3 regions of the Paenibacillus pseudetheri genome follow, and region 3 is predicted to be linked to each of the others. Evidence: riboswitches for the same ligand, from Rfam matches in the RefSeq annotation. Region 3 holds a riboswitch; each other region holds the start of a gene.
The links. Region 3 has a riboswitch for cyclic di-AMP ahead of L1028_RS26930 (TrkH family potassium uptake protein). Riboswitches for the same ligand answer to the same signal wherever they lie in the genome.
Positions count from the first base shown of each region.

Region 1: it holds a riboswitch for cyclic di-AMP, as region 3 does, so the genes downstream of both, L1028_RS24040 (3D domain-containing protein) here and L1028_RS26930 (TrkH family potassium uptake protein) in region 3, are expected to answer to the same signal.
Region 2: it holds a riboswitch for cyclic di-AMP, as region 3 does, so the genes downstream of both, L1028_RS12825 (hypothetical protein) here and L1028_RS26930 (TrkH family potassium uptake protein) in region 3, are expected to answer to the same signal.

Region 1 covers NZ_CAKMAB010000036.1:45,234-55,260, forward strand. Annotated here, with positions in the region: gene yabG (sporulation peptidase YabG) at 107-1,009, opposite strand; gene rsmA (16S rRNA (adenine(1518)-N(6)/adenine(1519)-N(6))-dimethyltransferase RsmA) at 1,081-1,965, opposite strand; gene rnmV (ribonuclease M5) at 1,962-2,513, opposite strand; gene L1028_RS24040 (3D domain-containing protein) at 2,690-3,853, opposite strand; cyclic di-AMP (ydaO/yuaA leader) riboswitch at 4,136-4,365, opposite strand; gene L1028_RS24045 (TatD family hydrolase) at 4,563-5,333, opposite strand; gene L1028_RS24050 (HD domain-containing protein) at 5,445-6,728, opposite strand; gene L1028_RS24055 (AbrB/MazE/SpoVT family DNA-binding domain-containing protein) at 7,034-7,288, shown strand; gene rsmI (16S rRNA (cytidine(1402)-2'-O)-methyltransferase) at 7,718-8,632, opposite strand; gene L1028_RS24065 (tRNA1(Val) (adenine(37)-N6)-methyltransferase) at 8,629-9,402, opposite strand; gene yabA (DNA replication initiation control protein YabA) at 9,494-9,859, opposite strand; gene L1028_RS24075 (PSP1 domain-containing protein) at 9,891-10,027, opposite strand, start outside.
Region 2 covers NZ_CAKMAB010000011.1:130,095-140,121, reverse strand. Annotated here, with positions in the region: gene L1028_RS12850 (flavocytochrome c) at 1-79, opposite strand, end outside; gene L1028_RS12845 (histidine kinase) at 303-1,937, shown strand; gene L1028_RS12840 (response regulator transcription factor) at 1,906-2,694, shown strand; gene L1028_RS31290 (hypothetical protein) at 2,794-2,922, shown strand; gene L1028_RS12835 (hypothetical protein) at 3,047-3,499, opposite strand; gene L1028_RS12830 (hypothetical protein) at 3,539-4,048, opposite strand; gene L1028_RS12825 (hypothetical protein) at 4,065-4,577, opposite strand; cyclic di-AMP (ydaO/yuaA leader) riboswitch at 4,688-4,853, opposite strand; cyclic di-AMP (ydaO/yuaA leader) riboswitch at 5,274-5,463, shown strand; gene L1028_RS12820 (hypothetical protein) at 5,654-6,070, shown strand; gene kdpF (K(+)-transporting ATPase subunit F) at 6,197-6,274, shown strand; gene kdpA (potassium-transporting ATPase subunit KdpA) at 6,287-7,963, shown strand; gene kdpB (potassium-transporting ATPase subunit KdpB) at 7,980-10,013, shown strand.
Region 3 covers NZ_CAKMAB010000046.1:31,180-41,206, reverse strand. Annotated here, with positions in the region: gene L1028_RS26935 (CPBP family intramembrane glutamic endopeptidase) at 111-1,796, opposite strand; cyclic di-AMP (ydaO/yuaA leader) riboswitch at 2,109-2,289, shown strand; gene L1028_RS26930 (TrkH family potassium uptake protein) at 2,424-3,719, shown strand; gene L1028_RS26925 (potassium channel family protein) at 3,733-4,401, shown strand; gene L1028_RS26920 (LysR family transcriptional regulator) at 4,472-5,374, opposite strand; gene L1028_RS26915 (succinate dehydrogenase cytochrome b558 subunit) at 5,776-6,441, shown strand; gene sdhA (succinate dehydrogenase flavoprotein subunit) at 6,511-8,253, shown strand; gene sdhB (succinate dehydrogenase iron-sulfur subunit) at 8,329-9,093, shown strand; gene L1028_RS26900 (DUF3891 family protein) at 9,282-10,027, shown strand, end outside.

The DNA of each region.
Region 1 (10,027 bases), on a different contig from region 3:
TATATAAAAAAAGGGTTAAGCTCATCGCTCACCCTTTCTTCGCGTTACTCTATTCGGCCACTCGAAATTACTTATAAGCTTTGAAAAATAGACCTGTGCCCGTCGATTAAATTGCGGAAGGTGTCACTTTTAGTGCTGACAGGTTCTGCAGACGCGGCATCCCAATACGAAAGCTTCCACGGGTCTCAATACCGCCGATTCCCTGATTACCACTAATGGTGTTATTCAAAACTTCACTCAGATTCACCGTATCCCTAATGGGCGTGAACGACGATTTTGCCGCTACATAAACTGGGTCTAAGGCATGGATCAATATCCGTCCAGGAGAACTGGCGAAATTCGCCCCTGCCCCCAGCAGTGCTTCAAAATGTGACTGACAAGCACCTGCAACAATCGTCAACGCATCAAAATTTCGCTCATAATCCCTAGCTACCCTAATAGCAGCTACGAAGTTTTGCGAATTTTTATAGCTGTTCAGACTGTGAAGATCGTAAGTATGCTGTTGCTTCAGCACCCCGTCATGACCGGTAATCACCACAATATCTGGACGCACGCGGGGCAGCAGCCGGTATAAAGTGTCAGCCATTGCGGACTCATGAACATGATGACCTTCAGCAGGGATCCGCAATTGCTCGTATAAGCTAAGGCTCTTATTCAAATACGCCGGATCGCCATCCAGATGCAGTACTTTCCCCGGTACTTCAAAATAAGCAGCTTCCTTGGGCGATGGAGCCCATGCTCCTTCGGATAGAGCGCTCCCACTCCGCTGACTTTGCTCCTGTCGGTCTTTCCGCAGCTGCGTCAGTGATTCATTCGCTTTAATCTGTGCTTGCTGTCCTCGTTCCGTAATTCGGGTAGGAGGCACTTGAACCAAGTCATTCAGAGGAGAGTCCGCCAACAGACGGAAATCTGTGCCTTTAATGACGGCTCTGTCCTGCACAATATGATCTACACGAAAAGTCAAATCACCACCATAAGATTTACGAACGACCAAGTCTCCTAAATTCATTACAACCACCACCTCTACCCCATCGTATGGGCAAAGGCCTCAGTTGGTTCATAACTAGCTATGTTTTTAGCTTATTCAATTCCAGCAGCCAACAGAACACCGCTCAATCGGGCGTATTCTTCTAGACTTAACGTTTCTCCACGACGGGTTGGTTCGATACCAGCTTCTGCGAGTAAAGCCTCCAGACGCTCACGTCCCTCTTCGGGGAAGTAACGAGCCTTGAGATTGTTAGCAATCGTCTTGCGACGCTGTGTGAAAGAAGCTTGGACGACCTCAAAGAAGTGCTTCTCACTCTCCACTTCTACCGGTGGACGCTCTCTTACCTTTAGACGGATTACAGCGGACTCCACATTAGGTTGAGGAATGAACACCGTACGCGGCACAATGCAGACGAGTTCAGGCTCGCTGTAGTACTGCACGGCAATGCTAAGGCTCCCGTATTCCTTCCCTCCCGGAGAAGCAGCCATACGCTCCGCAACCTCTTTCTGAATCATTACAACGATGTTATCAAGCGGAAGCTTCTCTTCAAGCAACTTCATCAGAATCGGAGTAGTTACATAATACGGCAGATTGGCAACTACGCTTACCTTGTTCACAGATGCAAAATCTTCTTTGAACAGCTCCTGCAGATTTACATTCAGAACATCATCATTACGAACCTTAACATGCGGATAAGGGGAAAGTACGTCCCTTAAAATAGGAATCAGCCTACGGTCGATCTCCACAGCGGTCACCGCACCAGCGGTTAGCGCCAAACGCTCCGTCAGGGCACCAATCCCAGGACCGATCTCCAATGCCCCTGATTCACTATCTAGCCCAGCAGCGTCTACAATCTTGTCCAATATATTTTGATCAATCAAAAAATTCTGTCCTAAGCTCTTCTTGAACTTGAATCCATAACGTTGAATAATTTCTTTCGTCCGTTTTGGAGTCGAAATTTCCTCTCTACCACTCATGAAGTAATGCCCCCCTGATCAATTTGGGCGAGAGCTCCGGCAAATTCCTCCCGCGTAATTCCAAACATTGCCAGCCGCTTGTACAGCTGCTTACCATTACAATATCCGATTCCAAGCAAATTACCAAGTGCCATACGTCTTTCAGCTGCCCGAGGGTGTACAAGCATTCCAGAGGCCATTAGATCATCAAGTCCAATTAAAGCAGGTGCACCTTCAAAAGAGGTATGTACATTCCGTAGCGCATGACGAATCGCCTCTGGAGAAGCGTTCTCTACACCGATATCTCCCTTGCGGGTTGCGTCCTTCTCCGGAATGAAGGCATGCTTGCAGCCCGGCACCTTTGCGGACACAATCTTACGAATTCGTTCACCCGCGTGATCCGGGTCAGTAAGGATAATCACTCCTCTGCGCTCCATAGCAAGCGCGATCTTCGCAATTACAGTCCGGTCTACAGCCGAGCCCCCTGTTTCGATCGTATCTGCTTCTACAGCGCGTTTAACAGCGACGGTATCACTCTTACCTTCAACGACAATTAATTCCTTAATCATATCTCTTGACTCCTTCCAAAAAAAGCAAAAAAGAAGAGGTTTCGCTCCTCTTCTTTTGGTTAAAGAATGTATAAGTGATGAGCGGTTGCTCTGCGATCAACGAAATGATCATCTGGCGTTCCTTAACGGTTATCATCACTATAGCTTATCAAAGAATAATTTGCAAAAGCTTCACCCTAGTTTAACTCCGGCTTCACAGGTCCAATCACATAAACGGCACGTGATTTACGACCGAAATTACGGACATGGCTCAGTGAATCGTAATAGACATCTACTTTATTGCCTTTAATGGCACCGCCAGTATCTTCTGCTCGGCGGAATCCAAGCCCCTCGATATATACCCACCAGCCAATAGGGATTACATTCGGGTCTACTGCAATTGTACGACCTTCCGTTACGCGTGTTCCGGAGGCAGTTTTGGTACCTATACCTGGCTCTTCTGATGAATAAGCAGTCATGGAGACGTTCTTAATCATCTTCTTGTACTCAAAGTCTACGCCAGCCTTGCTTGTGACGTTATTAGTCTTGGCGCTAACCTTAGCCGTTTTTGAAGTGGTGTTTGATTTGGAAGTTGTTGTAGTCTTAGCTACAGCCGGCTTAGGAAGTGCTTTGATACCAACGGCAATAATCTTATCTTTCGTTACCGTTTGTACTTCCTTACCAATCATGCGCATAGAGGCCAGTTCTCCGTCTTGGTAGATCTTTTCAATATGCTGAATCATGACACCTGGTTTGCCTGCCTGTGCCACTCTAACTGTTCCCACAGTAAGGGAGGGGTCTGCTGTCTTGATGACTCTGAAGGGTAAGTTAGTTGTTCGCTGTACGGTCTGTTTGTTGATGCGAACAATCTTAACCTCCATGTTTGCAGAAATGGTGGTGTCTAACGAAGGGAAAATCTTATCATGACCTTCTAGGGTAATGCCCATTTTCTGAATTGCTTTACCAATTGTATCCTCGGTCGTATATAACGTTTTTGTTGCTCCATCCGCAGCAAGACTGATTTTCTGCGCACGATTGATAACGACACGGTCACCGTCTTTTATTTCATCACTCAGACCTAAAGATAGTTCATCATGCGGCTGCAGCGAAATTTGCTCTTTCTCCAACACATCACCAAGAAGCGCTTCCCGCGTTTCAAGCGTCTGTGTTTGCCCGTCTATTACTAAAAATAATTGTTTGTTACTTTGACCGTGTACGTACAGCAGAATAAGTAGCGCGATAGCGACTGAAATCACGCCTGCAAGTAAAAGTACGCGAGTATTTACTTGCTCCCACCGTAATGCGAAAGACCTGCTGGATGACTGCGAATCATGGGATACTTCTGGTTGGAATACGCCCATTCTCTCCATCCTCCTTACATAGCCCCGTCGTCAATTGTATATCATGAGGACTGAATTCCTTTGACGAAACTATTTGAGATTGTCACAGGACACGTTACGTAATAACTTAGCGTCTCCTGCTCATGGATCGCCTGCTCGGCACAGCTACTCCCACCCCTGTTATATAACAGTATGTGGGCACCATTCTAATTATTCAAAAATAAAAAAGCCTAAAAAGAGTTCAACTGAGGACTCTTTCGTGGCTTCTCCAATGTCTGAATAGAGAATGCTTGTGCACGAGGTTGCCTCTCTTACTTGCGCTTACGGGGTTAGCTGTCGGGTTCGGACGAAAGAGAGACGCCCTATTTCGGGTCACCCGCTCATGGCGGTTGCCCTTAAATTCACCCCAAAGACCACGTGAAGAAATCAAATACTGTCCTACGGCACGTCTAAACCGTATTTAAAATACAGGCATGCGGCAGGTCAATATTGGTTCCCCCGTTCTCCATACGGAGACTCAGCGAGACGATCCATGAATCAATGGCTGTCACTATAACACAGCTCACATCACTGAAAAGATGATATCCTGTTTTGATGCATGTTGTAAAGGACGATTCAACCACGTTTACGCAAAAATATGGTTAAAATATTGTAATATTCAGCCGTTTTTATATTAAAAAAGTTTAATATATCGGCCATTCTCTATTTTTCGCCTGTTTTGCTCCCGTTTTCACTCAATCCCAAATCGTTCCAGTGCGTTCGCATACGTTATTTTAGCCAATTCTTCCCATGTTAACCCTTTAATTTCAGCTGCTGCCTCTGCTACCAGCTTCACATGAGCGCTCTCATTTCGCTTCCCGCGGAAGGGGTGTGGAGTCAAATATGGAGCATCGGTTTCGATCAATAATCGGTCTAGTGGGGTCTGCGCAAGCACTTCTTTCGGCACTCTTGCATTTTTGAACGTAATGGGTCCTCCAAAGGATAAATGAAAACCAAGATTCAAGCACATTTTAGCTGTTTCCCAGCTTCCTGAGAACGAGTGCATCACGCCTCCAACCTCATTTGCTTTTTCCTCCCGTAAGATCCGTACAACATCCTCATGGGCATCACGATCATGAATACAAATCGGCATATTTAATTCACGGGCTAGTCCAATTTGCTTGCGGAAAACTTCATGTTGCACATCCTTGGGAGAAGTATCCCAGTAATAATCCAGTCCGATTTCACCAATAGCCACTACTTTTTTATGACTGCATAGAGAAGCGATCCAATCGAGATCTCCATCTTTCATATCAATCGCATCCTGAGGATGCCAACCCACTGCCGCATAAATATAATCATAAGATTCTGCCAGCTTCATCGTTGAAGGAATCGTCTCCCGATTAAATCCGATATTAATCATCTTGCTAACTCCTGCTTCTACAGCACGAGCGATAACTTCTTCGCGATCCTCGTCGAATTGAGGTGCATCCAGATGCGTATGTGTGTCAAACAGAAACATTTTAACCTTCACTCCTTGTTCTTTTTTAAATATAAGACAGTATAAGTTTCACGCTATCCGTTATGTCTTATTTTTCTACTCTTCTTGTCAAAAATCCCATATTTTCTTGTATTATTTTGCAAAAATCTCTGCTATAGAAGCAGGCAATCGCGTAAGCGCATTTCTCAACTTATCCTGAGGAAAATAAAGATGATATCTGCCACGGTGAATGCCGCTAATAGAACGCACAATATCAGACACCTCTGAAATTTCCCGCAGATGATCATGCCGATCAAGCAGCAGAATTTGTTTATTGTCAAAAGCTTCTCCCGGACGGAACACATCATAGGGCAGATCTGTTGGAAAATCAATCTCCAAATCATATTCTGGGTGGAGTCCCACTGCCTCAAAACTGCTGCGAATTTCAGTAATCATATCTGTATCGAGATTCTCCATCTCAACGTATTTATACAGTTTACGGTGAATAAAACGGGTACACAAGTCACTTAGTAGCTCATCTTTCTCAAGCGTCCACTGCATAAAAGCCGTCTGTACCAGTGCTTCATCCAGCATTAAATATTGCTTCACTGTCACCTCACCACGGAACAAATCCTCCAGCGGATTAATCATGAAACTAAAATTGTACCCCTCTTGGAAAAGCTCCCTAGCTCTACGGAAAATTTGTCGTAAAATAATCTCTGAGCTGCGTGTCACCGGATGAAAATAGACTTGCCAGTACATTTGATAACGCGACATTAAATAATCTTCAATGGCATGCATTCCCGATTCTTTTACAACAACACGACCATTATAAGGACGCAGCATTCTTAAAATCCGATCAATGTCGATCGTCCCATAGTTTACACCTGTATAGTACGCATCACGTAGCAAATAATCCATGCGATCAGCATCTAGCGGACTGGAAACCAGATTTACAACAATTTCATGCTCATAAGTTTTAGCGATTACAGAGGCTACTTTACGAGGGAAATCCTCCTCCACGTCACGCAAGATCTCAGTAATCTCTGTGTCCTCCAGAATAATTCGACAAGTCCAATCCTCATGATTCATTTCAAAAGCTTCTTCTATAGAATGGGAAAATGGACCATGCCCCAGATCATGCAGCAAGGCCGCACACAAGGTGAGCAGACTTTCTTCAGGAATCCAATCCTTATACCCGCTTCGTTCAAATTGCGAAATAATTCTACGTGTAATTTCGTACACCCCTAGGGAATGAGAAAACCGACTATGCTCTGCGCCATGAAAAGTGAGATACGAGGTACCCAGCTGGCGAATTCGGCGTAAACGCTGAAACTCCTTTGTATTTATTAGTCGCCAAATAATAGTATCCTCCACGTGGATATAATTGTGAACCGGATCTTTGAAAACCTTTTCTTCTGTGAGCGGCTGCTTCATGAGATCAACTCCTTTTTTAAATTTAATATGATTTTAACCAATATAAGTATATAATAAGTAATTATGTCGTACTTTGTCGAATAGTGACGTTTTTAGTCTTGGTAAAGTCGACAAAGTTTATTTTTTCGCTTTTTTTGGAATTCGTGATTGTTATAGGCAATTCAAAGTTTTCGTGAAAAAGTACTTAATTAACAGATGAAAAAAGGTTGACTGTTTTGGGAATCGTTGGTATTATAAATATCATAAAACAGTGAACAATGTCGAATAATGACGTTTTTGGAACATTGAGAGGAGTAACGATTGTTATGATGAAATCAACAGGAATAGTAAGAAAAGTAGACGAACTTGGACGGGTAGTTATTCCCATTGAATTGCGCCGTACTCTTGGCATTGGTGAAAAAGACGCACTTGAAATTTACGTTGATGGTGAGCGCATTATGCTTAAGAAATATGAGCCTGCCTGCATTTTCTGCGGCAACGCTGAGAACGTAACTTACTTCAAAGGAAAAATAGTTTGTCATGAATGCATTTCTACTATCCCTACCCCTGTGACAAACTAAAATAAATAGTATATAATAGAACTAATCAAATTGTTAATTCTAACCTTTTCATATCTCCTTGACCTCCCGTGACTGCGGGAGGTATTTTTTTTCTGCAATCACCTATGTTTCCCGCCCCAAAAGATGTCTGGAAGGAAGGATTTACTCCCCCCATGACACCTAATAATGATGGGTAATACGGTGAGAGCACGAAGTGAACCGAGTTTTCACCGTGATCTGGTCTATAATGGGCTTCCTTTTGGGAACCACCTTCAGGCAAGATCCTCGTCAGCCTCGTAATAACCTTCGCACCTTACAGTTAACTTAAACGTTTTTTACCATTAAACGATTTAATTGTATATTGTACACTTATATTTCCTACGTTCCCGCCAAATGAATCGCAAATTCTTAAGTATTGTTAACCTCTTAGAATTAGAATCCATCAATAACTTACTGCTGCTCAGCTTTATCCAGAAGTGCGTTATAAATATCCCGCTTTGACACACCACGATCAGACGCTGCTTTTTTCATAGCTTCTTTACGCGGCATATCTGCTGCTTCGTAATGAGCAACATGTTCTTCAATACTTAGCTGGCGCCACCAAGCCGATTCCGCCATTTCAGCATCTTCCTTGCTCTCGCCTTCAACGACAATGACATACTCACCAAGCGGTGGATGTTCAGCGAGCCAATCCGTACATTCCTCGATCGTCCCACGTAGAAACTCCTCATATCTCTTCGTCAGTTCACGAGCAAGCACGATTCGCCGATTGCCGAATGCTTCATGGAGATGAGCCAGTGTCTTCACCACGCGATGTGGAGATTCGTAGAACAGTATAGTCCCTTGCGCCGAACGAAGTGGGCTTAATACCGCACGGATATCTTTACGTTCTCGAGGTAAGAAGCCGATAAAAGTGAACGTAGTCGTAGGCAGACCAGAGGCAATTAATGCTGACAAAGCTGCGTTAGCTCCCGGTATAGGAATTACTGGTATACCGTGACTTATGGCAAGGGCTACAAGGTCTGCACCAGGGTCAGAAATGGCTGGTAAACCGGCATCGCTGACGAGGGCCAAATTTTTTCCTTCTATTATATAGCGGATAAGTTCAGGTCCACTGGCAGCCTTATTATGCTCATGATAACTGAACAGCATAGAGGGTGTAATTTCAAAATGGCTCAACAATTTTCGAGTTTGTCTTGTATCCTCAGCTGCAATAATATCGCATTCCTGCAATGTGCGGACAGCACGATAAGTCATATCCTCTAAATTACCGATGGGTGTTGCCACCAAAAAGAGTGAACCGGTTGATTCCTGCTTATGTGTATTGTTATTGTTCTGAAAACTGCTTTGGCATGATATCGTCATGATTTACCCTCTTTAGCACCATAGTAGATGTCCATAATTTCTGGACAGTATTGATTGTCCTCATTATATACAATGAGTGGTGGATGTAAACGAACCTCCGGCTTACCATCACGTATCGCTTCGATTAATACCATGTTAGCCTCCAGATGAGCACGTGGATGTACAAAGCGAATAATCTTAGGCTCGAGCCTATATTTTCTCATAAGACTAATAATATCAACCAATCGTTGTGGCTTGTGAACCATACTTACCTTTCCACCGGTGCGAACCAGTCTCACACAGGCTTGAATGACCTCCTCCAGTGTACACCCGATTTCATGACGTGCCATAGCCTGATGAGTGTTCAGCTTGAGGTCACTGCCGTTAAGAGGCATATAAGGAGGATTAACTGTTATCGCATCATATACGCCATGCCCTGCAACTTTATATAACTCACGTAAATCGCCTTCATGGATCACAACCTGATCCTGTAGCCCATTTAGAGCCACGCTACGGCGAGCCATATCTGCTAAACGGGGCTGAATTTCAATTCCTTCTATAGAAGCTTTAGTTCGGGTCGTCATCAAAATAGGAATTACACCATTTCCAGTACAAAGATCCAGAACTCTCCCACGAGGCGGAACGCTGGCGAAACGGGCAAGCAGTACAGCATCCATAGAAAAGCTGAATACTTCGTCACTTTGAATAATTCGCAAGTCATGCGTTAATAAATCATCCACCCGCTCCGTCGGCAACAAAGGAACAGATATATCGTTAAAAGAATTTGTCATGTAGTAATCTCCTAAATGTTTTGTTGAGCTAAGCTTCATTGGCTAAAATTCAAAAAAAACCGTAGGATCAATCTCCTACGGCTGGATATCCTCATTTATTAAGAAAAGAAAGACAGAACAGACAATCACCTTCCGTGCGTAAATGTCCAAAATAAACATTACAGATGTGAAAGCCTTCATGGTAAAGCCGGGCCAAGTTGTCATAACCTTCCCCGACAACCTCTTCTGTTCCCTCTCCGGCAGCTAAAAGAGCTTCCGCCTCCGCAGAATCTACGGTAGGATCCAAAGGTGCATCCCGCTTTAAAATTTTGCGAAGCTGTTCATTCTCCAGAGTTAACCTCTGATTAGCTTCCATCAGTTCTTTTACCGTCTGTTTCCATTCTCCAAGATTGGCGCGCATCGTTTCCATCTGTGCTTCCATATCCTGCATGTGTGCAAATATATTTTTCTTCTCCAAGTTTCCACCCCGAAAGTAACCTTATAATGGTTTACTTGACGACAACATCATCCATTGGAAGTTCCTTAACTTTGCCCACTTCAAACAACTGTACATGAACCGTACGGCTTCCGGCATTAAGTCCTACTACTTTGCCATCACCCAATGAGGTCACGACAATCTTGCCGA
Region 2 (10,027 bases), on a different contig from region 3:
TACCGCCGCAGGCAGCAAGCGTGAACATAAGACTGAGGACCAATAGAATAGATAACAGCTTTTTCGTGTGAGTTCGCATAATATCTCCTTCATTCTGTTGTGAATTGGTTACATACACTAGGGAGAGAAAGATTTGCTAGCAAATCCTTTATCTCTAGCCTAGACATGAATGGTGTTTCATGTGAAAATATGCACAAGACCTATTATAGATTTAGTACAGTATTATGTATTTGCACAGATTAGCGTTTTTTTGTCTTTTTCGGGCATGTAAGAAACGGATATTGTGAAAGGCTATGATTACAATGAAATCAATTCACTTAAAAATAACGTTAATCGCAGGAGGCTGCTTCTTGCTGCTGTTCATTGCATTGCTTGTAACGATATATTTGGAGATGAACCATACGGTTGTCCCTTTGAATAAGAACTTAACGCAGCAAGTGGTTACTGCACGCAGCGACCAGATCGATTATTGGTTTAATCAGCGCATCGGTGAGATAGACATGCTTGCTTCTCTAGCTTCGGACCATCAGTGGACACGAGATGAATTGCTGCAAGAGATCGATAAGTTCGAGGCGAAGAAGCAAGTAGAGTACGAATCCATACGCGTGGTGGATATTCACGGAAATTCCTGGTCAGCAAGAGACAAGCCTTTTTCGATACTAAACCGACCCTACTATCGAAAACTATTGAAGTCAGATTCCAATTATGTGGTGAGCAATCCGATCGTATCCAAAGCGAATGCAGCCGAAATCGTCGTCATTCTCTATCGCGTGAATCCATCGGTGAATGATGAGGTAGCTTATATTGCCGCAGCCGTCTCCGTCAAGAAGATGAAGGAAATTGCTCAAGATGTAATGCTATATGACCAGTCAGGCCAGCTTATCATCGATTGTAGAGAGCTGGGTGAAGGAGCTGGAGCAGAGGATGCAGCAGATAAGAAGAAAATGAGTGTATTTGAGGCTCCAATTCAAAATGTGGAAGGCTGGAAGCTCGTACTCGAAGTACCGAATTCAAGTCTATCGCTAGCGGTAATCAAAACCCAGCGGACTGCATTGCTGGTAGGCGTTCTTATCGGTAGTGTGTTTTTCGTCTTGCTGCTGCTGCTCGCTTCTTCCATTATTCGTCCAATTCAGTCGCTTCGCCAGGTAATGGAAACTGTGCAGAGCGGTAACCAAACCATACGAGCAGATGTTACGCGCTCGGATGAGATCGGCGATCTTGGGCGAAGCTTCAATGACATGCTTGTTCAATTGTACGCTGTGGAACAGGACCGAAAGGAGATGGAACTCAGACTGATTCATGAGCAGATCAAGCCGCACTTTTTATACAACACATTGGATACGATCCAGTGGATGGCAACGGAACATGGAGCAGACAATGTGGTGGAGATGGTGGAAGCGCTTAGCGCTTATTTCCGATTAGGGCTTGGCACAGGCAGTCCCTACATTCTGCTTGATCAGGAGTTGTACCATGTCGAGAGTTATCTTCATATTCAAGGCGTGCGATATGAGGAGATTCTGGACTACGAGCTTCGATATGATGAAAAGCTTGCTCAGTGCCAAGTCGTTCGCTTCATGCTGCAGCCGTTGGTGGAAAATGCGATTTATCACGGGATTAAGCCACTTGGGGATCAAAAGCGCAAAATTTCGATTACAGCATATAAACAGGTCGATTATTTGGTCATTAAGGTTGAAAATAATGGGGTTATGATTCCTGAAGAGAAGCTTGAACAGATGAATCAAGCCCTTCTTGATGATAAATATGATCGTTCTGCGACAGGCTTTGGGCTATACAGTGTAAACCATCGCATTCGACTAGCTTACGGGGTGCCATATGGCCTTGCAGTGAAGAGCGAAGATGGCATTACCGTTATGGTCATTCGCATACCTTTGGAAGGGGAGAGGAATGAAGATGTGGAAGATTGTCATCGTGGATGATGAAACGATCATTCGCAAAGGCTTGCGACAATACATTGAGGAGAGTCCGTATCTTTTTGAGGTTGCAGGAGAAGCGAAAAGTGCAAATGAAGCATTGAATATGGTGGAGGAAGCCCCACCACATGTATGTCTTGTGGACATCAACATGCCGAATATGAATGGGCTCGATCTGATGAATATATTGCGCGAACGCTGCCCGTCGGTTCTGGTTGTCATCATCAGCGGCTACGATAACTTTGAATATGCGCGTCAAGCCGTGCAACTGCAAGCATTCGATTATGTATTGAAACCTGTGCCGAAGAGTGATCTGAACAAGCTGCTTCATCGGATCGATGAGCATCTTCAGGCAAAATATCCTTTGCATTCACATGAAAGCAGGATGGATAAGGAGCGGGAGCTTCCCGGGTTTACAGGGGATGGAACAGTGCTTATCCAAAAAGTGACCGAGTATATTGACAGTCATTATCAGGATCCGGAGCTGTCTATTGCTCGAGTAGCAGCGCTATTTCATATCAATCAAACCTATCTTAGCAAGCGTATGAAGCAAGAAATCGGTGCTTCATTCCTTGACTATGTCACCGAGCTTCGGATATCGAAGGCGAAGGAGATTCTGGATGACGTAATGCCGAATATCAAGATCGGGGATCTGGCCGTGAAGGTAGGGTATAAGAGCCAATACTATTTTAGTCGTGTGTTCAAAAATAGAGTCGGCTCAAGCCCCTTAGAGTACAAGAAGCATCCGTTCGGTTATGGATAGGAGGGCCATTCTCATCCTGTTGTATAAACTTACCTTATAATAAGATTGAAGCCCTCTGCAGCACGCCATGGATGCTATGCTCGGAGCTGCCTTCTATCAATGAGGTTGGACGGAATCTATTTGCCGCTTGCCAAGCTGCTGCTGATGATGGCCGTTTTCTTCGGCGTGGGTATCAATTTAGTAGTGATTTCAGTTCTGGTTGTAGGAGAGAGGATGACTTTGCAGTAACTCATTTGCCCGAGTGCAGAAAGTACTTCGGTTGCGCTAGGTCAAATCGCATGGAGCTAAAAGGAGATCACAGCGGCGATGATTACGACATTATAGCAGCAAACTGGCTTTTTCCTTTAGGAGATTATACAACGGATAGATTACCACTAGGCAGCAAATCCTCTTGAGCTGTCAGTTGCTCCCGCACATGCCTAAGCTGCGCTTTTAGCACAGGAACACTCTTTTGCAGGATGATGCTTATTTGAGGTAAAGATAGCTTTAGGCCATACCACATCGTTTTTACAAGCTGCTCCTCCCAAGGCAATGCCTTGGCAGACAGGAGAGACCGGCGTGCGTAATAATCGGCGCATTGTCGGATACAAGAGCGGTAAGCTTCTATAGAGAATAGCTGGCTGTCGAAGCTTTTTTGACGGAATATTTTATGAAGCTCTTTAAAAGTGCGGATAGTTACCTTCTCGGCTTCTGTTGATTGTTGTAACAACATGGAACTGAGCTTATAGATATCATTCGTATACTTTTGAACACACTCTGCAAATATAGTTCTTCGGGGTGATCCGGCAGGTAAGGGGTCAGGCATGATAAACACGATCCTTTCAGAATGAGTTATGGGATAAACCTATAATATTGAAAAGTAAGAAATGGATTTGTTGATAAGCTCGGCAGTATCAGGTTCCGGATAGCTATGTTTTTGAAGTGCAACACTGGATGGTTTATAATATAGCCGCCCTCCCCTGGAATCTCTCCCACCGGCGACAGCTCTGTACAGGCGACCTTGCTCAATATGACCTGCTAAGGATTTACCCTGCAGCTTGGCTTTTAAATCCTGTAAAGCACCTTGCACTAGCTCAAACTGAGTCTGATCCCATTCTGAACCATGGGTACGCACTTTATCTATTGCTTCCTCAAGCCGGCAATGGTAAATCATTCTGAGAAAAGAACTCCATTTAATAAGGTCGAAAGTTTTGGTATTGGCAGAGATAAGACATGCCCCCCAGCTGCTGCCTCCTCTACAGGTAAGTTTCAGGATGCCATAACGGCTGCCTTGATCAGCCTCCATTCCATAGTGAATAGGCTCAGGTGAATCAAAGACGAATACTTCTATGCGAGATAGTCTTCGCTGGTCCATGACAGGGTTCTCCTCCTTAGGTTTCCAAAAGCTTAAGGTCTACATGGTGAATGACGTTAGCCTTCTCTATACAGGCGAGCATTTCAGCTTCATTCTCACAGACTGCGGCATGCTCCAGCCATAGTCGGAATTTCTGTTTGCGTATAACGGATAAATGTAAGGGAAAGGTGTTGCGGGATCTCATCACGTACCAACCGACAGCAACATCTTTCCAAGGTTCCTTAAAAGCGGTGAGCCACGGAAAACGTTGGTGTGCAGACCAATCCTGCAACTGCTGCTTTTCTCGGATATTTTTATATATTTCGTATATTATTCTTCGGTCCATACAGTGTTCACAGGTAGATGGGCTGCCGAAATGGCGCAGTGATTCAATCTGGTTCTGACCAAATGCGTAGCCGACAATCGTTCTGTGATGATCCTCTTCGAACCATAACGCTCCAAAGCAAACATAATTTAGACTTATCGGCTCAAGCAGCCCTTGCTGAGCTCCCCAATAATAGTGCTTCATTCCTTTCACCCCGTCCAGCATGCTATCACCCTATAGATTCAGGTAACGCAAAAACCGCAGCAAGAGGAGGACCTCTGCTGCGGTTTTGGAATACAGGTATACACACCTGTACCAAAGCGTGGCGGATCAAGGGTCTCTCTCTTTACGCTTACGAGGTTAGCTGTCGGATTCGGACGGTGAGAGTCGCCCTACCTATGTGAGACTTGAACAGTCTCCTTCGGATTCACCCCAAGTAGGCCATGTGGCCTGATGGTTCCCCCGTTCCCTGCAAATGCAGGAACTCAGCGTTGAATGTATTTCGTGAAATAGATTCAACCCGAATCATACTCTTTTCAAGGTGTTTCTGTAAAAACAGAAAGTGTTCTTTTGAGCGCAATTTAAACCATATCCTGCCGACTACGACGAAAAAGGGAACTAAATAGGTATTTATTGCGAGTTATCGAGCCTCTTCCTCGCTTAATCTCAGTTTCTCATTTTCTTACCTATAAAGGCGATTTTTGGAGATCTCTCCAAATGTGGTGAATAAAATCACATAGAATGACCGCTTTTCGCTAATTGAATCAAATTCGAGTAAACAGGAGATATAGAGAGATTGGATATCAAGTAAGCGCTATCCGATGCGAAAATAGTTTTTAATTTGCATTATTTTGGCATCAATCAGGTTTTACAATACTTCCTGCATAAGGGTATGATTACTCCTGTTTCAACAACAATCGAATATTTGATCCGCTTAATTTCCGATAAGGAAAGCGGGGGAACCAACAATCGGCAGACGATGTGAGAGTCGGAAGCCGGTTATGGGGTGAATCCTGTAGAGGGTGCGAGTGAGCTCGCATCCACACAGGTAGGGCGACTCTCACCGCCCGAATCCGACAGCTAACCTCGTAAGCGTATGGAGAGAGGATGAGTGCAATGTGACCGCTAGCGAGCCACAGAGGAGATCCTTTGTGGCTTTTTGCTGTGCTTTTTATTAGCAAAGCATATATGGAGACCCTCACGGAGAGGTCGTTAAATTCATCATTAGCGGTAGCTTTTCTTAAATGATCAGGGTGAACACTTTCTGATCTTACAAGTAAAGCATTTGAGGAGAATAAGAGATGACGGATCAGAATGAATATGTGCTTGTATGTGCGCCAACGAAGGCAGGAGAACATTTCATTAAACTACTGAAATTCAGAGGTATTAAGATGGCGGGATTGACCAACAATGTGGCTGAGAAAACCTTACTCGAGGAGATGGGTGTTGAGCAGGTCATTCTAGTAGATACCCGCCATCAGAACACTTGGTTTCGCCCACCGTTCCCGGTAGGCAGGGTATATCTATTCGAGAGCAGCTTTACGTTATGCTGCCGCTACATTCAAATGTGCCGCACCTGGACGACACAGCCGATTTTTGTAATCACAAGCTCAATAAATCCTAGATTGGTCTATAAAAGACTTGGCGCGAGTTATGTAATCTATTCCCACAGTGGTGATGCGGATTTTCTAGTAGATAAATCACCTCAACAAGGATAAAAGAAGGAGTGCGGGAGATATGATGGATCTGTATATGGTGGCTTCATTAGCTGTAATTTACGGGTTGTTTTATGGATTTATGCGCTGGTGCGCAGGTGTAGTTGAGGATACAGGGAGGGATAAGCTGTGATTCTAGTAATCGCTGTTACCCTACTGCTGTTTCTATATCTAGTTTACGCATTGATTCATCCGGAGAAATTTTAAGGAGGGGCATTCATGGGCATTTTGCAAATAGTTGCTGTAATCGTAATTCTTATCTTGCTGGTTAAGCCGATGGGCACGTATTTATATCATGTATTTTCTAATGAACCGAACCGTACGGATCGATGGTTTGGAGGCATGGAAAAAGGAATTTATAAGCTGATCGGCCTGAAAAAACGTGACGGAATGTCATGGAAGAAGTATGCGCTCAGCTTTGTGTTAACAAATATCGTATTGGTTACTTTCAGTTATATTGTTCTTAGATTGCAGCGGGGATTGCCGTTAAACCCAAATGGAATTACGGATATGGAACAGACGCTTTCATTCAATACAGTGATCAGCTTTATGACCAATACGAACCTGCAGCATTATAGCGGGGAGACGGGGCTTTCGTATTTTTCACAAATGGCTGTCATCACGATGATGATGTTCACATCTGCAGCGAGCGGATTTTCTGTTGCGGTTGCCTTTGTCAGAGGAATCACGGGACGGAAATCAGTCGGGAACTTCTTCGAGGATTTCGTCAAAGCACATATTCGTGTGTTCATTCCCCTAGCTTTGTTAGTTTCATTGGTGCTGGTAGGACTGCATGTGCCACAAACGCTCAAGCCATCACTTGAAGTCACTACACTAGAGGGCCAAACACAACAAATTGCTATCGGTCCAGTAGCTTCTTTGGAATCGATCAAACATCTGGGCACGAATGGTGGCGGCTTCTTCGGGGCCAATTCATCCCATCCTTTTGAGAACCCTAATCCACTTACGAACGTTCTGGAGATTCTTTCTATGTGGATGCTGCCAGCTTCGCTCCCTTATATGTACGGATTGTTTGCCAAGAACAAACGTCAGGGCTGGGTAATTTTTACCGCAATGATGACCTTGTTTGTTCTGCTATTAAGCCTAAACTTCTATGCTGAATCAAAGGGTAATCCGGCGATCAATGCACTAGGAATCGAATCTTCACAAGGTAGCATGGAAGGTAAAGAGGTACGCTTCGGCATACCGCAGTCTTCCTTGTTTACTTCGGTAACAACCGCAGCTACGACAGGTAGTGTTAACAATATGCATGATACGCTGACACCGCTGGGGGGGATTACGCCTCTAGCGCTGATGATGCTCAATAATGTCTTCGGTGGGAAAGGTGTCGGACTAATTAATATGCTGATGTATGCCATCATGGGGGTCTTCCTATGTGGATTGATGGTTGGTAGAACACCGGAGTTTCTCGGAAGGAAGATAGAGGCCAAGGAGATGAAGCTGATTGCCATTGCGATCCTTGTTCATCCTTTCATTATCCTTGTGCCAACCGCAGCTGCGTTCCTGACCGATTTGGGCCAAGGGGCAATTACGAACACTGGATTCCATGGGCTCAGCCAAGTGTTATATGAATATGTCTCTTCTGCTGCGAACAATGGCTCAGGATTTGAAGGACTTGCGGACAACACAACCTTCTGGAATGTTACAACCGGGATTGTTATGCTGCTAGGTCGTTATGTCTCTATGATCGCAATGCTGGCGGTAGCAGGTTCTTTGCTTCAGAAGAAGCCGGTTCCTGAGACGATTGGTACATTCCGCACAGACAATGGACTGTTTACGGGAATTCTGATTGGTACAGTAGTGATTATCGGTGCGCTGACGTTCCTGCCGGTCATTGTACTCGGACCCATTGCAGAATATCTAACCTTACGGTAGGAAGAGGGAGAATAAGATGAGTACTGTAAAAAGAAAAAAGCTGCTGACGGGACCCATACTCCTTAGCGCTGTAAAGGATAGTTTTATAAAACTTAACCCAGTAACGCTAATCAAAAATCCAGTCATGTTCGTGGTAGAGGTCGGTACGATCATTGTCCTCCTCATGGTGCTGGCTCCTGGATATTTTAATGCAGAGCAATCGATAGGCTTCAATATCACCGTGTTGTTCATTCTGCTATTTACAGTGCTGTTTGCGAACTTCGCTGAGGCACTGGCGGAAGGCCGCGGAAAAGCTCAGGCCGATTCACTCAAGAAAACGAAACAAGATATTACTGCCAACAAACTGGTTGGAGGGTCGGTAAAAACCGTATCTTCCTCCGAGTTGCGTAAAGGGGATATCGTCATCGTCAGTCAGGGAGAACTTATCCCTGGTGACGGGGAAGTGATTGAAGGGCTGGCTTCCGTAGATGAATCAGCGATTACAGGTGAATCTGCACCTGTAATCAAGGAAGCTGGCGGGGACTTTGGCTCCGTTACAGGCGGTACACGGGTCGTCAGTGATGAGATTAAAGTCAGTATTACTAGTGATCCTGGTGAATCGTTTCTAGATCGGATGATTTCCCTCGTTGAAGGGGCGAAACGTCAGAAGACACCGAATGAAATTGCGCTAAATACGCTTTTGATCAGTCTGACGCTGATTTTCTTGATTGTAGTAGTGACCTTACGGCCGATTGCAACATATTTAGGTGTTGATCTTGATATTCCGGTCATGATCGCCTTGCTGGTCTGTCTGATCCCGACAACCATCGGGGGACTGCTCTCCGCAATCGGGATAGCGGGTATGGACCGGGTGACACAATTTAATGTACTGGCAATGTCGGGGAAGGCGGTCGAGGCTGCTGGTGACATCAACACGATGATCCTAGATAAGACCGGTACGATTACCTTTGGGAACCGGATGGCTAGTGAATTTGTACCTGTCGGAAATGAAACGGAAGCTGAGCTTACGACATGGGCGGCCATTAGTTCCCTAAAGGATGAGACGCCTGAGGGACGTTCTGTGATTGAGCTGGCTAAGAAGCTGGAACGCAGCTATGACAGTAAGCTTGCTGAAGGTGGCCAATTCGTAGAATTTAAGGCCGAAACTCGGATGAGTGGTATTGATCTGCAAGATGGACGCTGCGTACGCAAAGGTGCGGTAGACTCCGTGAAGAAATGGGTACAGTCGAAAGGCGGTGTCATTCCCGCGAACCTCGACAGTAGTTCTGATGCTATCGCTCGGATGGGGGGAACCCCGTTAGCGGTTGCGGTAGACAATCGGATCTATGGACTTATTTACTTGAAGGATACAGTTAAGCCAGGCATGAAAGAGCGGTTTGATGAGCTGCGGAAAATGGGGATCAAGACCATCATGTGTACAGGTGACAATCCGCTGACCGCAGCTACAATTGCTCGCGAAGCGGGGGTAGATGATTTCATCGCTGAAAGTACACCTGAGGATAAAATAGCAGTCATTCGCCGCGAACAGAACGAGGGCAAGCTGGTTGCCATGACAGGGGATGGTACTAATGATGCCCCTGCCCTTGCCCAAGCTGATGTGGGCTTAGCCATGAACAGCGGTACTACAGCTGCTAAAGAAGCAGCGAACATGGTCGATTTGGACTCCGACCCTTCGAAGATTATTGAGGTCGTTGCGATTGGTAAACAGCTGCTGATGACGAGAGGCGCGTTGACAACTTTTAGTATTGCGAATGATATCGCGAAGTATTTCGCCATTATTCCAGCGATGTTCATGCTCGCCATTCCAGAAATGGAAGCCCTGAATGTAATGGGACTAGGCTCGCCAAGCTCGGCTATAATATCCGCATTAATATTTAATGCGATTATTATTCCGCTGCTCATCCCACTGGCTATGAAGGGTGTCTCTTATAAAGCTATGAGTTCTACGAAGCTGCTCGGACGTAATATTTTTATCTATGGGTTAGGCGGAGTGGTAGTTCCTTTTGCGGGCATCAAGCTCATTGATATGATCGTAAGTATATGGATTTAATGACGTGTTGATTA
Region 3 (10,027 bases):
AAATAACCCGTAAGAGGGGCACTTTTTTCAAAGTTTCCATCTTACGGGTCACAGTTCATTTTCTGCTGTGACACCTTTTTTTAATTATAGGTTATCCGCCCGTTACTTCTTTAAATTACAGATGTAGGTTCAACCGGCTTAGGTTCTGATTTTTGCGGTGGATTAAACCGATAGACGATATAGGCGACTATGAACGGCATGATAATCGCGAAGATACCAGCCCCTACATTCACGCTTTCCTTCATAAAGATCAGCGTAGCGCCCATCAGAATGCTGTCAAACACGACGTGACTGAACATGACGGCAATAAAGCCGTAACGAAGGAAAATATAACTAAAGAGCAAACCGATCACGGTCAGCTCAATGGGACGGGAACTGATGGGATAGATCGGATACAACGTATGGCCAAACGCCCAAACCAGCGTAGTGATCAGGCAAGCAATGAACGTGCTACGGAATACTTTTTTCAACATAGGGATTCCGAAAAAACGATAAATAGCTTCCTCGGATAAACCAGCGAGCCATGCAACGATGGGCAGCAGCCAAGCATATCTCATGTTGTAAGGAGATTGAGTAGCGTCGGTAGTGGACCAGTTCTGCAAGGTAAATGATAATACGATGAACATAAGGGTTTGCACTCCCAGCAGCACGAATGCCCAGACGTATCCTGCCCGGATACTATCCAGAACATATTTTCCATAGCCAGGTTCTTTAGCACGTGGCCATGGGTTCATCCCCTCTTCTTTTTTCCAAAGGCCGTCCCCTCCAACTAAAGAAAAATAGAGCAGGGAGGACATTAGGAGGCTATATAAGGCATAAATGATGAACATAATGACGGAAGTGATCTGAGCCTCGAGTCCTTCGCCTGTGGATTCAGGGAGCATATTATAGGTGCTGATCATCATGATTACAAAATAAGCTGAGCTTAGGAATATTCCACGCTTAAAGGAGGTATATTCTCTTCTAAGTATGCTGTAGATGAGTGCCAGAATTCCTAAAGCTAAGGTAGGCAGACCGTAGCCGAATAATGTAAGCTTTTCCGCGAGAGAGGTCTGGTCCTTCACATAGGAGGTATGCCAGGCTGGAGCAGTGAATCCTGCTTTAAAGCTGGATACCTGTTCGCCAGTGAAATTTAAATAATAGTGTAGTAAGGATTCGCCGATCTGAACGGAACGATCTGTATACACAAGCCCATAGTTTCCCGTATTCGATTCAATTTGCAGCTTGGCAGGATTCACATCCCATTCCTGAAGCCAGGGACGGGCAAGATTTTCTTTTTGTGCAAGTGATAAGGTAGTACCCTTGTCCTCTTCTTTTGCACTGGTGGATACATTGCTTGGTAATCCGGCACCCGATCCTTCTGCACCTTGTGTGAAGGCGACAACTGCGCCAGTGTACATATTGAGGTCAATGGAGATCAGTGGCTCTTGTTCCGCTGAAGGACGAAGTGTTACACGGAAAATGTCAAAAGGATATCGTTGATCCAATTTCTTCTTTGTATAGTCCTCCAAAAGCTTCTCGCGGGACATATATCCATAAAAGGAAGAGTCCGTTTCGTACAGTACATTCCACTGATCATTTGGTGCTTTGGTATAGTTTAGCTTTTGTTCTGCGAATGATATCGCTTTGTCGCGGGCTTCCGCCTTGCTGATAACGGTAGTATCTTCCCCGGCAGGGCTATTTAGCACCGAGGGGGCGATCTGAAACATAATAAATAGAATAAGACCGATAATGCCCGAGATGATGAGCCTCTTGGAGAGGGCACGTTGCTGTAAGGGCTGGCCAACGGGATTCATGTAACGCCTCCTTGTAAATTGACAATGTTATGTTCCATTATAGTATTAGTGCCATGATAGTTACAAAAAATCGTACATTCTTTTTATGGGTAATAGAGATATTATAGAATAGGTGACTGAATATATACCATGAATTTAAGGTGATCTTTTCTTCATTTTTCATGAAAATCGATGCAATTGCAGGGAAAACACGGAAAAGTGATGAGAAAAGGCACTCTTAGTGGTACATCCTCTCCAAACCGCATTTTTCATATGAATCACCATTAATAGTGTCTTTGTGATTTTTCGAAATAACATATATAATTTGTATGCAATTGTATATAGCCGAATTTCAGGTGAAAACGGGGGAACCACAAGAAGTAATGAAAAGATGAGTATACGCCATAGGCGGTGTCTTTATTCATCAGGGGTGAATTTCGTTCTAGAACGAATAGGGCAGCCTGCACAGTCCGAATCCGTCAGCTAACCTCGTAGGCTAATTTACTGCAGGAACCAAGGGTAGCATTGGTTTTCCAGTGCTTTTTTTGTTGGAATTCTTTAAATTTAGATAAGAGGGTGAGCGTAGTGGCTTCACAGTTTCGCAGGGTTTCTGAATCAAAGTTCCTGAAGCTCTCTCCGCCTCAGATTATGGTGCTTGGTTTTGCATCGATCATTCTGATTGGAGCCTTGCTGCTTATGCTTCCCATTTCGAGTACCAGCGGGAATGCTGTGAGTTTTATTGATGCGTTGTTTACTGCAACATCGGCCACATGTGTGACAGGACTTGTGGTGCTGGACACCGGGACGACATTCACCATTTTTGGGAAAACCGTAATTATGGTGCTTATCCAGGTGGGCGGCTTAGGGTTTATGACAATGGCGACCTTATTTGCCATGATGATGAAACGTAAAATTTCCTTGCGGGACAGACTGATCCTTCAGGAAGCAATGAACCAAGGCTCTATGGAGGGGATTGTTCGACTGATCCGGAGAGTACTTATTTATTCCTTGGTCATCGAAGGCTGTGCAGCGGTGCTTCTGTCCATACGCTGGGCGTTTGATATGCCACTGGGAAAGGCCGTTTATTTTGGAATATTTCATGCGGTGTCTATGTTTAATAATGCTGGATTTGATATTTTCGGGGATTTCCGGAGTTTAACCGATTATGTATATGACCCGCTTGTGAACATCGTGGTGATGTTTCTGATTGTCTCTGGCGGTATTGGTTTTATTGTCATGTCGGATCTGGTGGAGTTTCGTGTCAAACGTAAATTATCTTTGCATAGCAAAGTTGTACTCTCCACCACTGCAGGGCTTATTCTTATCGGCGCTTTGGTTATTTTTATATTTGAATTTACGAATCAGCGCACACTGGGGAATTTAAATTTCGGCGGCAAAATATTATCGGCATTCTTTCAGTCCGTATCGCCCCGAACCGCTGGCGCCAACACGGTGGATATTGCCGGACTGCGGCAAGCCTCACAGTTCTTTATGGTTATTCTTATGTTTATTGGTGCATCACCGGGCTCAACGGGTGGCGGGGTCAAGACTACGACCTTTACCATTATGATTGGTGCAGTAATCGCGATGCTGCGCGGGCGTGAAGATGTTGTGCTGTTCCGTTATCGATTGGCGCAGGAGCGTATCTATAAAGCGTTGACGTTAACTTTACTGGCTTTACTATTGGTCCTTTCTGTATCAATGCTACTGTCCACAACAGAGGATAGTAATTTCTTAGCAATATTATTTGAGACGACCTCAGCCTTTGCTACGGTGGGACTAAGTATGGGGCTTACACCTGAACTGTCTGTTATCGGCAAGATTCTGATTTGTCTGACGATGTTTGCGGGTCGCCTAGGTCCATTAACATTAGTGTATGCGCTAGGACCAAAACAGGGTAAACCATTGTATAAGCACCCAGAAGGTAAAATAATTATTGGATAGGAGTTAATCCGAAATGAAAGCACAGCAATTTGTAGTAATCGGTTTAGGCCGCTTTGGCTCAAGCCTTGCACTTGAGCTGATGGAAATGGGCTACGAGGTACTCGGCATTGATCACCATGAGGAGCGCGTAGAGGAAATGAGTGATCACCTGACGCATGCGGTAGTGGCTGATGCTACAGATGAGGGGATTATGCGTTCGCTTGGCGTGCGGAACTTCGATTGTGGGATTATAGCGATCGGCGACAATATGGAACGAAGTATTCTGGCGGCGATTTTGTTAAAAGAGATTGGAGTCAAGCAAGTAGTAGCCAAGGCGATCTCGATCCTTCATGGTCGTGCGTTGTCCAGGCTGGGCGTGGACCGGGTTATTTTCCCAGAGCGGGATATGGGCATTCGTGTAGCACATCAGCTCGTGACACCCAATTTGCTGGACTATATTGAGCTGTCCAAGGATTATAAAATCGTCGAGCTAACCGTTCCGTCTTGCATGAACGGGAAAAGCTTGTCAGATTTAAATACAAGAGCGAAATATGGCTGCAGTATTGTTGCCCTGAACCGGGAAAGTGGAATTATAGTGGCTCCGACGGCACATGATCATTTGAGTGAGGGCGACGTTATGGTACTCATTGGTTCTAATGAAAGCATTGATCGATTTGAGGATGAAGTTGTAAACAAAGATTAAATAGTTAAACCCTCCGTCCTTATAGGGCACGGAGGGCTTTTTAAATTTAGGTAGACGAAAGAGGCAGCTATTACTTCTCTCGTTCCGTCAGAAACATCTCTTCTGTAACCTGCACGAGGCTTCGAGCCGCTGTGCTCAGGCTTCCATCGTCACGGTATATTAGACAGGTAGTTCGCTGAGTCTGCTCCAGCTCCTTAATATGCAGAGAGACCAGCCCGCCACCGTTTAACAACTGTGGACGTAGATAAGACTTGGGCAGTAACGCTGCTACATTGACTGTCGGCAGAAGCCGCACGATGGCTTCGAAGGAGTCAATCTCCATACGGACGTCTGGATCAATTCCACAGCGCTGGAACAGATCGTCCGTTAGACGGCGGTACCAGGTGCCTTTGGAGAAGAGGATCATAGGCAGTCGGGAGAGATCATCCATGGTTAGCTTGGTAGATTGATTCAGAGGATGATGCTCAGAAACAACCAGTCGAAGTTGATCCTCAAACAGAGAAATACAGCGCAGTCCAGGTTCTTGAATAGAGGAAGCGATCAGACCAATATCTGACTTTCCTTCACTGACAGAGGAGACAATTTCATGTGTTCGGCCTGTGATTAGCTTCAGCTCCGCAGTTGGGTATTTCTCCATATATGCGTTAACTAGTGGAGGCAGAGTGGTCTGGAGTGAGGTAAGTGACGCCCCTAAGGTGACGAGCTTTGGCTCGCCTTCTTTGTATTTAGACAAAGCCTCCAGAAATTTAGAGCGCTGCTGCCGTTGTTCAAGTGCGTAGGAATAAGTAAGACGCCCAACCTCGGTTAACTCCAGACGCTTGCCATAACGATTAAATAGCGCGACACCCAGCCGTTCTTCCAGCTTGGAGATCTTACGAGATAGGGCAGGTTGGGACAGATTGAGCTGGCGGGAGGCCCGATTCAAGCTGGAGTGCTCCACAACCGCTGCAAAAATATCTAAATCGTCAAACATATTTATGTTCCTCTCGTAGTGCAATCTATAAACAGCAGTGACGAAATTCATAGCCATGAAGACAATACTTCATGCCCCATAAGGGAATAAAAGTTTTGTCGGAAAATGTTGTTTCTCTAAATGAGAATTATTATCATATAAAATCTATTCTTATGCGTTTATTGTATAACGTTTAATAATTAGATTGCAATTCCCTTATAAGGGAAAAAGGAGTAACATGAAAAGTGACACAAGATATTCACATTTTGTGAAAAAGAAAACAAAGTCCGGGAAACCAAGGATAGCGGTAAATATAGACGATTTGTCATTTCATAGTCTACGTTATCCTGTGTCAAATGTAGTTCCGGCGGTAAATACACAATAATGAAAACGCTGTTTTAATCGGAAAGGGGTTACTATGTATGAAAGGATTTTATTCCAGAAAGATTCATTCCTTGCTAGGCGTTATCCCGCTTGGAGCTTTCTTCATTGAGCACATGATGACGAATTTTGCGGCTGTAGAGGGTGGCGCTTCCGGTTTCACTGACAGCGTGATATGGCTGAATAGCCTGCCGCTTGTCTTCTTCCTGGAATTGTTCGGTATATGGCTTCCTCTGCTGTACCATGGCGTATACGGACTGTATATTGCCTATCAATCCAAGCCGAACTTGAACCGTTTCAACATTGAAAGAAACTGGCGTTATACGCTGCAACGTATTACAGGAATTATTACTTTTGTCTTTATAATCTGGCATTTGTTCCAAACCCGGGTTCAGGTGGCAGTTGGTAGTGTAGAGCATGAAGAGCTGGGTGGCCTGATGCATGATATCGTGACTCAACCACTGATGTTGACACTGTATATTATCGGTATCGTTGCAGCATGCTTTCACTTCTCAAACGGCCTATGGTCTTTCTTGATCAGCTGGGGAATCACGGTAGGACCCCGTTCACAGCGGGTATCCTCTTACCTTTGTCTCGGTATATTTGTTCTTGTAACGTTTATGTTCCTCATTTCGCTAGTCACTTTCCGTGATGCTGAATTTCAAACCGCAGCTTCCATAGCTCAGTCCATAAAGACTTTCATCTAAGTAATTATCCTCTCAGGACTAGATTCCAGAATCCTTTCTGATATTTTCGATAAAGGGAGTGAACTTATCATGGCAACAGCAAATATCATTATCGTGGGTGGCGGTCTGGCCGGCCTGATGGCTACCATCAAGGCAGCGGAGTCCGGTGCACATGTTCAATTATTCTCATTAGTGCCTGTAAAAAGATCACACTCCGTTTGCGCGCAAGGCGGCATCAACGGCGCGGTAAATACGAAAGGGGAGGGCGACTCCCCTTGGGAGCATTTCGATGATACCGTTTACGGCGGTGACTTCCTGGCGAATCAGCCACCGGTCAAGGCGATGTGCGAAGCGGCACCAGGTATTATCCACCTTATGGACCGGATGGGCGTAATGTTCAACCGCACACCTGAGGGATTACTCGATTTTCGTCGTTTCGGTGGAACGAAGCGTCACCGCACTGCATTTGCTGGTGCAACGACAGGCCAACAGCTTTTGTATGCGCTGGATGAGCAAGTGCGCCGCTGGGAGTCCGAAGGTCTTGTAACGAAACGTGAGAACTGGGAGTTCCTCTCGGCCATCATCGACGACGAAGGCGTATGCCGCGGCATAAGTGCCCAGAATCTCAAGACGATGGAGATTGAGACTTTTCCCGCAGACGCTGTTATTTTGGCTAGCGGTGGGCCTGGTATTATTTTTGGTAAAACAACGAACTCCGTAATTAATACGGGCACAGCCGCAAGTGCGGTATACCAGCAGGGTGTGCATTATGCCAACGGAGAATTTATACAGATTCACCCAACGGCTATTCCAGGAGATGACAAGCTCCGCTTAATGTCGGAATCAGCACGTGGTGAAGGCGGCCGCATCTGGACTTATAAAGATGGAAAGCCGTGGTATTTCCTTGAAGAGAAATATCCATCCTACGGTAACTTGGTGCCGCGCGATATTGCTACACGTGAGATTTTTAATGTGTGTGTGGATCAAGGGCTGGGCATTAACGGTGAGAACATGGTGTATTTGGACCTCTCTCACAAGGACCCGAAAGAGCTGGACGTGAAGCTTGGCGGGATTATTGAAATTTACGAAAAATTCATGGGGGATGATCCCCGTAAAATACCGATGAAAATCTTCCCGGCTGTGCACTATTCCATGGGCGGCATGTGGGTCGATTACAATCAAATGACGAACATTCCTGGTCTTTTTGCGGCAGGAGAATGTGAATATCAATATCATGGAGCGAATCGTCTAGGCGCTAACTCTCTGGTATCTGCCATTTACGGTGGTATGGTTGCTGGACCAAAGGCTGTTGAATACATTAAAGGTCTGAAGAAATCATCACAAGATATCTCCTCTTCTGTATATGATAGCTTCCACAAAAAGCAGACGGACAAATATGAGTCTCTGCTAGCGATGTCAGGTACAGAGAATGCTTATGTGATTCACAAGGAACTGGGCGAATGGATGACTGCCAATATGACCGTAGTGCGGCACAATCCAAAGCTGGAAGCGACCATTGGCAAAATTAAAGAGCTTAAAGAGCGTTATCGCAATATCAATATGAATGATGCATCGCGCTGGAATAACCAAGGTGTGGCCTTCACCCGTCAGCTGTGGAATATGCTGGAGCTGTCTGAAGCGATGACACTGGGAGCGCTTATGCGCAACGAGAGCCGCGGCGCTCATTACAAGCCGGAATTCCCGGATCGTAATGATGAGGAATTCTTAAAGACCACGAAAGCAGCCTGGACTGCAGACGGTCCGCAAATCTCTTACGACGAAGTCGATGTCTCACTGATCCCTCCACGGGTCCGTGATTATTCGAAGGATTAATCTTTCCCAACAGTGAAACAGCTTGCGAGGCAAGCTTAATGAAATAAAATCAGGTAATTTGAGGAGGGAACCATTATGGCGGAAACTGCTACAGCTCCCAAAAACGTAAAGTTTATCATCACCCGCCAGGACGATCCACAAAGCTCATCTTATGTTGAGGAATTTGAGCTCCCTTATCGTCCGGGTATGAATGTAATCAGTGCTTTGATGGAAATTCAGCGTAACCCAGTGAATGCCAAAGGTGATAGCACCGTTCCGGTGTGCTGGGATTCCAACTGTCTAGAAGAAGTATGCGGAGCTTGCTCGATGGTGATCAACGGCAAACCTCGCCAAGCCTGCGCAGCGCTTATAGACAATCTGGAGCAACCTGTACGCATTGAGCCGATGAAGACCTTTCCGGTGGTGCGTGACTTAGTGATTGACCGTACCCGGATGTTTAACGCTCTAAAACGAGTGAAGGCCTGGATTCCAATCGATGGTACGTACGACCTTGGGCCGGGACCACGGATGCCGGAGAAGAAACGGCAGTGGGCTTATGAATTATCTAAGTGTATGACTTGCGGCGTATGCTTGGAAGCTTGTCCGAATGTCAACGAGAAGACGGATTTCATCGGACCCGCAGCCATCTCTCAAGTACGCCTGTTCAATGCTCATCCTACGGGTGAAATGAATGCTGATGAAAGATTGGACGCATTGATGGAAGATGGCGGTATTGACGGCTGTGGTAACTCACAGAACTGTGTACGCGCTTGTCCAAAAGGGATTCCTCTTACCACCTCCATTGCAGAAATTAATAAGCAGACGACAAAACATATGTTCAAACGCTGGTTAGGTGTGTAATAAGTAGTACCGCCAGATCTTTAATATTGAGCTATCCTGAGTGGTGGATTTTTATTCGCTGAGGATAGCTTTTTTGTTTATAATTGGTAGGGAATAGGAAATTCGTCTAGCTCAGAAGAATGAATAGCATATGCTATAATATCCATTGTTAACGTACGTTAGGTGTGGATCAACAGGGAGGAATAATCGTGATTTGTCGGGAGCATGATGGAGCAATTGTAATGGTTAAACAGCATGATCACGGGAAGTTAGCTGGAGAGCTTGCCATTTGGTTCAAGGAAGAACATGTGCCAGAAGAGGGGCGCCGGGACGAGGTGCTTTGGGCGGTAGCTGAACATGACCGGGGCTGGATTGATCTGGATGAGACGCCCTTTTGGAACGATGCGGAACACGCGCCTTACAGCTTTATTGATTTTCCTGTAGTGCCGAAGCTGACCTTTTATAAGCGGGGACTTGATGAGATCGAGGCGCGGACACCTTACGGAGCGCTTTTGTGCAGCTTGCATTTTGAACGACTCATTAAGATTTCGGGATTGGATTATCCAGAACTGACTTTATATCAAGAGCATGAAGAGGAACGTAGATCCCGTATTCACCGGGAATTGGAAGTATCCAAACCGATTGGTGAGGATGAGTTGTATTATGATGCCCGTCTTTTGGAGTTCTGCGATGACTTATCCCTATATTTGGCTTTAAATGAACCGGGTAGCCCGAAATCTGAGGAGCATCCATGGTGGCGTGAGGGATTCTCTGGCAGTGAAGATTTCAGTTTTACGTCAGGTCGTACGATAACCGTGGAGTGGAAAGATAAGTCAACGTTAGTGCTGGATCCTTTTCCCTTTAAGAAGACGGTGGAAGTAGCCTTTATGCTGAAACGAGTCCAACAATCAGAAATTGCTAAGAGAGGCATCGCACCTGCATACAGGGATACGCC